3 regions of the Neobacillus terrisolis genome follow, and region 3 is predicted to be linked to each of the others. Evidence: predicted binding sites of a transcription regulator. Region 3 holds the regulator's gene; each other region holds the start of a gene.
What was found. Region 3 encodes Rex, which represses fermentation and respiration genes when NADH is low (regulators of the CRP and FNR family bind a similar motif). Its sites were predicted from a motif close to TTGTGAAATATTTCACAA; they were not measured.

Region 1: ACI48O_RS11310 (TIGR04190 family B12-binding domain/radical SAM domain protein) is a predicted target of Rex. The motif match lies at 1,754-1,771, and genes of this name have one in related genera.
Region 2: ACI48O_RS03880 (hemerythrin domain-containing protein) is a predicted target of Rex. The motif match lies at 2,140-2,157, and genes of this name have one in related genera.

What each region holds. Positions count from the first base shown of each region.
Region 1 is NZ_JBKFGH010000016.1:80,634-83,823, forward strand. Features, by position in the region: gene ACI48O_RS11310 (TIGR04190 family B12-binding domain/radical SAM domain protein) at 1-1,585, opposite strand, end outside; gene ACI48O_RS11315 (hypothetical protein) at 1,913-3,190, shown strand, end outside.
Region 2 is NZ_JBKFGH010000004.1:363,911-367,100, reverse strand. Features, by position in the region: gene ACI48O_RS03885 (MFS transporter) at 282-1,526, shown strand; gene ACI48O_RS03880 (hemerythrin domain-containing protein) at 1,549-2,091, opposite strand; gene ACI48O_RS03875 (hypothetical protein) at 2,314-2,637, shown strand; gene ACI48O_RS03870 (ferredoxin family protein) at 2,829-3,113, opposite strand; gene ACI48O_RS03865 (FAD-dependent oxidoreductase) at 3,113-3,190, opposite strand, start outside.
Region 3 is NZ_JBKFGH010000047.1:4,553-7,742, forward strand. Features, by position in the region: gene ACI48O_RS22020 (ABC-F family ATP-binding cassette domain-containing protein) at 1-869, opposite strand, end outside; gene moaC (cyclic pyranopterin monophosphate synthase MoaC) at 1,014-1,508, shown strand; gene ACI48O_RS22030 (redox-sensing transcriptional repressor Rex) at 1,534-2,187, shown strand; gene ACI48O_RS22035 (YdiK family protein) at 2,204-2,419, opposite strand; gene ACI48O_RS22040 (CPBP family intramembrane glutamic endopeptidase) at 2,416-3,147, opposite strand.

The DNA of each region.
Region 1 (3,190 bases), on a different contig from region 3:
CAACCGTTCTTTCCGCTTCAGGAAGAGACATTAATTGGTCTATTTTTTCAATATACTTCATTGAGGCCTCAATTTTGCTATTAACATCCTCATACGTAAAGTGGTCGATTAGATTATATTTAAGTTTAAATTCATTTAGTAGTTGAGCAGATTCATAGGTTGAATTAACAATATCGTCTCTTGTCATTTTGTTTGTTTCATAGCTTAACATGTACTTCCAAGAAGGTGCTTTAATCGCCTCGCGGTGATCCTCAAGTGTATGACAGAATTTTTTGTAGCCATACAAATCAGGATTTTCAAACGCAGGGCTGGCAGGGTCTAAGAATGGTGCTAATGGCGCCACAAAGTAAGCTAAGCGGCGGTCTTGATTACATGCATTGTGAATTTCTTCAACAAAATCGATATTTTTTAAGGCGCTTGCATAATCTTGATCTGGAATACCTACCATGAAGAATAAGTCAATTTTTGCGCAGCCATGCTTAAGAGCATAGTTAAGAGTGTCAATAACCTTCTTGTTCGTACAACGGAATTTTCCGTTAAAGCGTCTAATTGCTTCGTCATGTGTCTCGAGAGTTAGCTCCATACTATACTTAGGAACGGATTCGTTAATTTTCTGAAAGAATTCCTCGTCTGCATATTGGAACAGTTCAAAAACCAATTCATTTTTAAGATTAATTTTCTTCAAGCGTCCTAAGAAATCATCGACATATTCTTTTCCGCCTTGACGAATGTCATGGAGGATAAAAATTGGCGCACGGCTAAACCGCTGGATAAATTGAATATCCTCAACCAATTTTGCCGGGGATCTTAAGGCTAGTCCAGGGCGATTACAGTTTTGCTCATAGGACAGCTTTGATCCGCCACAAATCAAGCAGCCTTGAGTACAACCACGTGCGGTTAAGATAGCTGTATTTGGATACTGTAACCAACCATTATAAGGAAGCGGATCTTTAAAGTTAAAGTACTTAAATACAGATTTGATAGAATAGCGGTATCCAGGCACATCAAATTCATCTAAGCTGTCTGGAACATACGTAAGCGGATTGCAAACGACTTCGCCATTTTCTTTTCTCCACGTTAAATTTGGGATATCAGAAAAGTTCTTTTTACCAAACTTAATTTCTTCGATTAGCATGAGCATTAACTTTTCGGTTGAGTCGCCCCGCATAACGAAATCAATAAATGGATATTTCAACAAGTCTTCATGATAGTAAGTTGCCGACAATCCACCAAAAATGATCGGTTTAGTAGGATGTAGTTTTTTAACAATTTTAGCTAATTCAATACTTCCGTGTGCATGTGGTAGCCAGTGTAGATCAATTCCAAATGCAGCAGCATTAATGCCTTTTAATTTTTTCTCAACATCAAAGGATGAATTCATTAACATCCGGTTTGCAATGTTAATAATTTTCACACGCATACCGTAGCGCTCTAAATAATCCGCGATACTGGTTAATCCAATCGGATACATTTCAAATACTGGAGAGGAAGGAACTACGTCACTTATCGGTCCAGCTAGTAAGGAGTTCTCACGAAAATCGTAAACACTCGGTGCGTGTAATAAAACTAAATCATATTTCACCATTTATTGTCACCTCTAAAGTTAATGTCTTTGTTAGCATTAAAAAGTTTTTTCTATTGTGATGTTAATAACATAATCATGTGTTTATCGTATAAAAAAAGGAACATGAAAGCTATAACTTGGTAATTGTGTCATTAAACGTTCGAAAAGCTGTTTCAAAATATTGTCTAAATGTGACGAATGGCACATAAATAGGCGTTTTTTTAGGGGAAATTAGCGTGTTTTGTTGTATTAAAATACTTTCAGAACTTATTGAATTTTTATGCGAATAGTGTAAAATTACACTAAAGGGAAATTTTGGGCAGTTGACTATAAGAGGTGGTGGAAAAAGTGGATAGGCTGACGAAGGATGAACGAAAAAAGGTGTTTATCTCAGAGCTGCATTTATTACTTGAAGAAGACTATATTAACGGAAGGCAATTTAATGAAATCGCCAGGGCGCATCATCGATTTTACGCCGATCAGCCATTAGAAAAAGAAATTGCATTTGAACCAGTCGATCAAAAGGCTCCATTACAGCCGCAGATTCAGAACAAAAAACCAGCAGTTGTTATGACTCCAAAGAAAAAACCAGAAAAGAAGAAATTGACTGGAGAAGAAATCAGAGAAAGAAATATCACCTGGTCTTTAAATCTTGGTGTGATCTTGTTGTTAATTGGCGGTTTATTTGTCGCTACCAGTAACTGGGCGACCATGCCAGACTGGTTGAAAAGCGGATTAGTTGGTCTCGTATCATTATTGTTCTTCGGGATTTCCTTCTTATCAAAAAAGGTGTTAAAAATCGAAAAAACGGAGTTGGCTTTTACCGTACTGGGCAGTTTATTTTTACCGATTTTCCTATTATCAATTGGCTGGTTTCATTTGCTTGGGGAATATTTGTCGGTATCAGGTGAAGGTCGATTCATTTTTGGTTTTTTAAGCAGTCTTGTTATCATACCAGTTTATATTAGCATTGCGGTAAAATTGTCCTCGCGATTATTTGTATGGTTTGCTTATTTAGCAGTGACTGCAGGAATGGCATTTTTCATCGCCACCTTTAAGTTAGAGCAGGATTGGTTTTATTTTGCCTTCATGCTCTACAATGTATTGACGGTTCTTTTGTTTCATCGCCTCAAAAAAAGAGAAACACTCAAGCTGTTTACGGAAGAACTAGTTGCCTTTGCGCAGATCCAACTAATCTTATCGTCCCTGTTAACGATGGTGTTTTTTGAAAATCACATCGTGAATGGGGTTAATATTATCTTGACAGCTTCAGCGTATTTAGCCATGGTGTATGTGAGTGGAAGAAAGGAATATCATTTCGTCTTTAGCGCCATGATTGTGTATGGTGCTTATCAGTTGATCGAACACTCTGTGCTTGATTATTTCAGTGAGGTATTATTTGTTCTCGTTGGAGTTGGATTTTTAGCAATTCCAAAATTTTTGGATGATCAATATCATTGGAAGAACATTTTTCAATTTACAAGTGCGCTCGTATCTATGGCTGCATTTCTTTATATTAGTTTAGAGGCACTTTATACGAACCTTACAATAACTGAACCTTCCTGGGGACTTATCTTGTCCTATTTGTTGTTAGCTGGACAATTTATCTATTTAGCTAATGAGAGG
Region 2 (3,190 bases), on a different contig from region 3:
TAAATTGTGGTCAACAAAGGTAAACAGGGTACTAAAGAAGGTGTTAGTGCCCTAAATCATGGTAGCCATCGGAAAACAGGGCACTAAAGGATGCGTTAGTGCCCTAAATTGTGGTGAACAAAAGAAAACAGGGTACTAAAAGCGGTGTTAGTGCCCTAAACATTGAATATGTAGGGCTGCCTATAAACAAAATCATTCTAATTAATAAAGATATTCTGTATGATACATAGTATAGGAAAAAATTCACTTTTTTATATTTTTTTGGGGAGAAGGTCAAAAAAATGAGTCAACAGGCGTTATCTATGAGCAATAATAGTAATAATCAAGCAGCAACCACCTATAAAATCTTATTCCTCCTTGGCTTATGCCATTTATTAAACGATTCACTGCAAGCCGTCGTTCCGGCTATGTTCCCTATTTTAGAAAAATCAATGGGGCTTTCTTATACACAATTAGGAATGATTGCTTTTTCATTAAATATCGTTGCTTCGCTTTTACAGCCCGTTATCGGGATGATCTCCGACAAAAAACCAAGACCCTATACGCTACCTATCGCCCTTTCAATAACGATGATTGGGGTTACTGGTCTTGCATTTGCTCCTCGGTTTGAATTCATTATATTATCGGTAGCATTAATTGGGTTGGGCTCTTCTATTTTTCATCCTGAAGGCTCACGAGTGGCCTTCCTGGCTTCCGGACCTCGCAGGGGGTTAGGACAATCCATTTACCAAGTCGGCGGAAATACCGGGCAAGCATTGGCCCCACTTATTACAGCAGCTATCCTCGTTCCACTTGGTCAAAGGGGAGCGTCCTGGTTTATTCTCGTGGCCGCTACTGCGGTCGCATTACTTTACTATATCTCTAGATGGTATACCGCTAAACTTCAAGCAGATCAGCTAGTTCGCAAAAATCAAAAGACTGCACCCTCCGATTCGGCGCAAACATATCCAAGAGCCGTTTGGGCAGCCCTTATCTTAATCTTATTTTTAATTTTTGCAAGATCATGGTATATCTCAGGAATTACAAACTTTTATGCGTTTTATGGGATTGAAAAGTATACCCTTTCGATAAAAGAAGCTCAGGTTTATATATTTGCGTTTTTATTGACCGGGGCAATTGGAACTTTTTTTGGAGGACCGTTAGCAGACCGTTTTGGGAAAAAGAATATCATTTTTATATCATTAATTGGATCAGCTCCACTGACCATTTTAATCCCGTTCGTTCCAAGCTATGTTGCCTTTGGTCTCTTGACTGTCACCGGCTTTTTATTAATGTCTAGCTTTTCTGTGACGGTTGTTTATGCTCAAGAGCTCTTTCCTGGAAAAATAGGAACGATGGCTGGTTTAACCGTTGGGTTAGCGTTTGGAATGGGGGCAATCGGGTCAATGGGTCTTGGCTTTTTAGCAGATTTAATTGGTTTAGAAAAGACCATCATCTTAGTCGGGCTTTTACCACTGCTTGGCGTCGTCGCCAGCTTCCTGCCATCAGATCAAAAGTTGAAAGAAATTTATGCTTTGAATAAATAAAGGATGGGGAATCCCCATCCTTTTATATTTCGTTTATTTGTTTGTAAAGCTCTGCTTTCTCTTCAGTTGTTAACATTCTTTCAGCCATTGGAAACAGAACATTTTCCTCTTTAGCAAAATGATCGACAAGGGTGAGATAAGCATTTTTAATTAAATCACTATACTCCCTCATCATTTCCACACTTAAATCATCAGACCCACTTGTTTTTTCGAAGAATCTTCCGATTAAAGACTTAGCCTGGTCGTGTTCATATTCCATTACCGCAATTGGCCCCATGCCAACGCCAATGTATTTTTCCATCATTCTAAATAAAACCTGTTCTTCTCTTTCTGAATGTGGCTCAAGTTCAGTCATAAATACTTTCACCGCAGATTTTAATTGTCCAAAATGACTTTCAGGATGATCATTGGTTTCAATTTTTGAACATAAATCAAAAAGTCCATGTAGTTTTTCTAACAGAGGAATATGCTCCCCTTTTAATTGAGCAAGCCCCTCACTTAATGAAACTGGTTCATTCCCCATCATTGAACTGAAACAACCTTCCATCGTCTTTGCCCCTTCCATATATCCTATTTCCTATGTTCCAAGTATAATCTTGAAGCAAACTAAGTGTTGTGATAGATGTCACTTAGTCTGACTTATCCTTTGTGGGAAGGGCAATATTTTATACATGAAGTGAGGGTTTTTGAATAGTGAGAAGTTTTCAGAAAAAATTTATTGTGATTTATTAAAGTTCTTCCTTTTCATTCATATACTAATAGTATCAATAGATTGGGAGGGAACAGCTTGCATTTTAATACTTATCGAGAGTTTTACCCAAAGTCGTTAATTTCGATGGGAGAAAAAGACCGCACCGCTATAAATGATCCTGAATCAAAATTAACTCATTGGCTTGTTTCACTCGAAGGATTCCCGAGACTTGATGAAGAGTTTTATTTATGGGAGGTAACAATCTATCCCGCGGACAGTGAGGGAACATTTAATTGGAATACACCGTTATATAGATCGAGCCGTTATGAGAGTTTTGATGAGGCTTACGAAGCAGCCTTAAAGCTAGAAAATGCCTGTCAAAATCCTAAAGTGTCAATGATAGATTTTATAGAAAAATAAACAAATATTGATCAACTAGCTTTACTTTCCTTCTTTTTCTCCTTGATTGTGAAACTCCATACATACTATTTCTGCTCAACACTTTATCCCCCTCTAACGATAAACTTCTCACTTAAAATATTCCTTAATTTATATAAAAAAGCACTATTGAAAAAATCAATAGCGCACAAAAGTGAATACGATCCATATGATTATGCCAATCGAAAAATAATCCCGTGTCCGCCCTTTGGATACTCCCATTTTATATTTTGATAAGGACAGCCTATTCTACAGCTCCCACATTCATGGCAGCCCTCATAGCCAACATGCATTCTGATTTCTTCCCATTTGTACACCTCTGCCGGACAGAATACCGTACAATATTTCTCAGGACATTTTGTTAAACATGTGTCATGGTCGAGAACCGTTAAATGGGATTTAGTATCTGCCTTAAATCGGACCAAATACTGCTTTTCTTCTATTGTTTTCGTCGACATTATTTCACCGCCTTCCAAGCACGATAAATGTCTTGCATAACTTTAAATCTGCCCCGTTCTTTCGTTAACCCACGCAT
Region 3 (3,190 bases):
GTTGTCGAAGCACGAGCGAGATTGCGAGCAATAAAGTCTTGTAATTTTGCAATTTCATCTTGTTGCTTTTCAAACATTTTTAACTCGCGTTCATAGTTTTCAGCTTTTTGTTGTAAATACGAGCTATAGTTTCCAACGTATTTCATAATTTGCTGCCGCGACATTTCGTAAACCTGGTTAACGACCTTGTCCAAAAAGTAGCGGTCATGGGAAACGATCAAGATAGCCCCTTCATAATTTTGTAAATATTGCTCCAACCAAGACAATGTATCGATGTCTAAATGGTTGGTAGGTTCGTCTAAAATAAGAATATCCGGTTTTGTTAACAATAGCTTACCAAGGGCCAGCCGTGTTTTTTGTCCACCGCTAAGGCTGGAAATCTTTGTTGTATAATCAAAGCTATGGAAATTTAATCCATGCAATACAGAACGGATATCGGCTTCGTATTGATAGCCTCCCAAGTCTTTAAATTGGGTTTGGAGAAGATCGTAATCTTTTAATAATCTTTCATATACGGAGGTATTATTAAAGATTGCTGGGTCCGACATTTGTAACTCAAAATGTCGTAATTTCTGCTCAAGGTTTTGTAAGGATTCAAATACGGTAAGCATTTCTTCCCAAATCGACAATGTTGATTCAAGTCCGGTATTTTGCGCTAAATAACCGATGGTTACTTCCTTTGGCTTCATGATTTCTCCGGAATCATACGACATGTGTCCGGCGATAATTTTAAGTAAGGTTGATTTTCCTGCCCCGTTTCGACCAACTAATGCAATTCTGTCACGGGTTTGTACTTCAAGTTTTATATTCGATAAAATAAGATCTGCGCCATAAAATTTATTTAATTGGTTAACCTGCAATAATATCATGATATTCACCTCAACTACGATAGAGTAAGTGTAACGTATTCCTGGCATATCATCAATAACCGTAACATGTGAAGAAAAATACAAGTTTGATTCACACTTCATGGAAAAAATAGTGTATCATTCATAAAGAGAGGTGTTGTATGCATGGGAGAATTTACTCATTTTAATGAAGAAGGCCGTGCGAAAATGGTCGATGTAAGCAGTAAACCGGAAACTGTTCGAACGGCAGAAGCCCATTCAAGTATCACTGTAAGCAGTGAAATATATGAGAGAATCACCAATAATGAAATGAAAAAAGGGGATGTTCTTGCGGTAGCACAGGTAGCAGCAGTAATGGCCTGCAAGAAGACGTGGGAGATCATTCCGATGTGTCATCCTATTCCGTTAAATGGTGTCGATGTTTCTTTTTCATGGGAAAAAGAAAATGATGAATATACATTGCTCATTTCAGCGAAGGTGAAAACAAAAGGAAATACTGGTGTCGAAATGGAAGCGTTAACAGCTGCGTCGGTTTGTGCGTTAACGGTTTATGATATGTGCAAAGCCGTAGATAAAGGCATGGTAATTGGAAAAACATATCTGATCGAAAAAACCGGTGGAAAAAATGGGGACTTTCGTAGAGAGAACCGTGTGAAATAATCTTAAATGGGAGAGGCGTGTTGACATGTCGAATGACAATACAACCAAAATTCCACAAGCCACTGCAAAGAGATTACCACTGTATTATCGTTTTTTGAAAAATTTACATTCATCAGGTAAACAGCGTGTATCATCAGCAGAGCTAAGTGAAGCAGTTAAAGTTGACTCAGCAACGATTCGACGGGATTTTTCTTATTTTGGCGCATTAGGGAAAAAGGGCTATGGCTACAATGTTAACTATTTGCTAACCTTTTTTCGAAAAACGCTGGATCAGGACGAACTGACGAAGGTTGCGTTAATTGGTGTCGGGAATCTAGGAACGGCATTTTTAAATTACAATTTCTTAAAAAATAATAATACAAAGATTGAAATCGCATTTGATGTAGATGAGGCGAAGGTCGGCACAAAAATTGGAGATGTACCCGTTTACCATATGGATGATTTAGAGCAAAAGATCGAAGAAGAGGATATTCAAGTGGCCATTTTAACGATACCTGCTCCTGTGGCCCAAACTACTACGGATCGGCTCGCATCTGTAAACATTAAAGGGATTCTAAATTTTACACCTGCTCGATTAAATGTCCCTTCAAGCATTCGAGTTCATCATATTGATTTAGCGGTAGAATTACAATCACTCGTCTATTTCTTAAAGCATTATCCAAATAGCACAGAAGAATAATCAAAAAATGAGCCCGTTATCTAGGCTCATTTTTATTTTGGGTTATTTTTCTTAATTTAAAGTAAAGGGCTACCAATTTTAGCCCAGAGCCGAAATCAAATGTGGCGAGGAGGACAAGGATGATACTAAAGAAATCCCAGCCATATTGATTAACATTATCAATCGCAAAATAGGTAAATAAACAAGCTAAAACAATATGAATACTTCCGGTAAGCAAAGGTGATTGTATCATAAAAATCCTCCGATAAAGCTTTGAATTTTTTCTGATTGTTCAATGAGCCGATCGATATCCTCTTTATACACAGTTTGGATCAGCACAACGAGCGTGTTCATTGAAACATGGGCAAAGATGGGTACGATAATTCGCTTTGTTTTTACATAAAGATAGGCAAAGGTAAAGCCCATCGCTGAATATAACAAAGTATGCTCCGGTTCCATGTGAGCTAAAGAAAAAATAACGGAGCTTATGAGAGCAGATAAAAAGAAATTCAGTCGTTGATAAAGAGCTCCAAAAATAATTTTTCGAAAAACAATTTCCTCTAAAATAGGTCCGATGATCGAGCTGATTAAAATAATAACTGGAAAGCTTTCGATCACGGTTAATATTTGTTGGGTATTATCCGAGCCTATTTTGATTCCTAGCATCGCTTCAATATTGGCTGCAACTTGTTGAGCAAATAAGGCAAGAAAAACACCGGAAATGGCCCAGAAGATCGACAAGGATATACTAGCTTGATTCCGTTCTAACCTAGTCGTAAATTCACCGCGCAAAACCCAAAGCACAAGGATAAGGGATACAGTAAAGCTTGTGACAAGCCAAATCGGAACGGCCAGTATTTTCATTTCGCTCGCTGAATATCCAAATAGAGTCCCAATGTAGGCGGTTAAGGGTAAACCAACAAGACTAGACAATTGTAGAGTTAAAAAGATAATAATGACGATCCAATACTCTTTTTTCAAATTATGCTTCTCCTTAAAAAAACTAATGAACTAAGCTCAATTG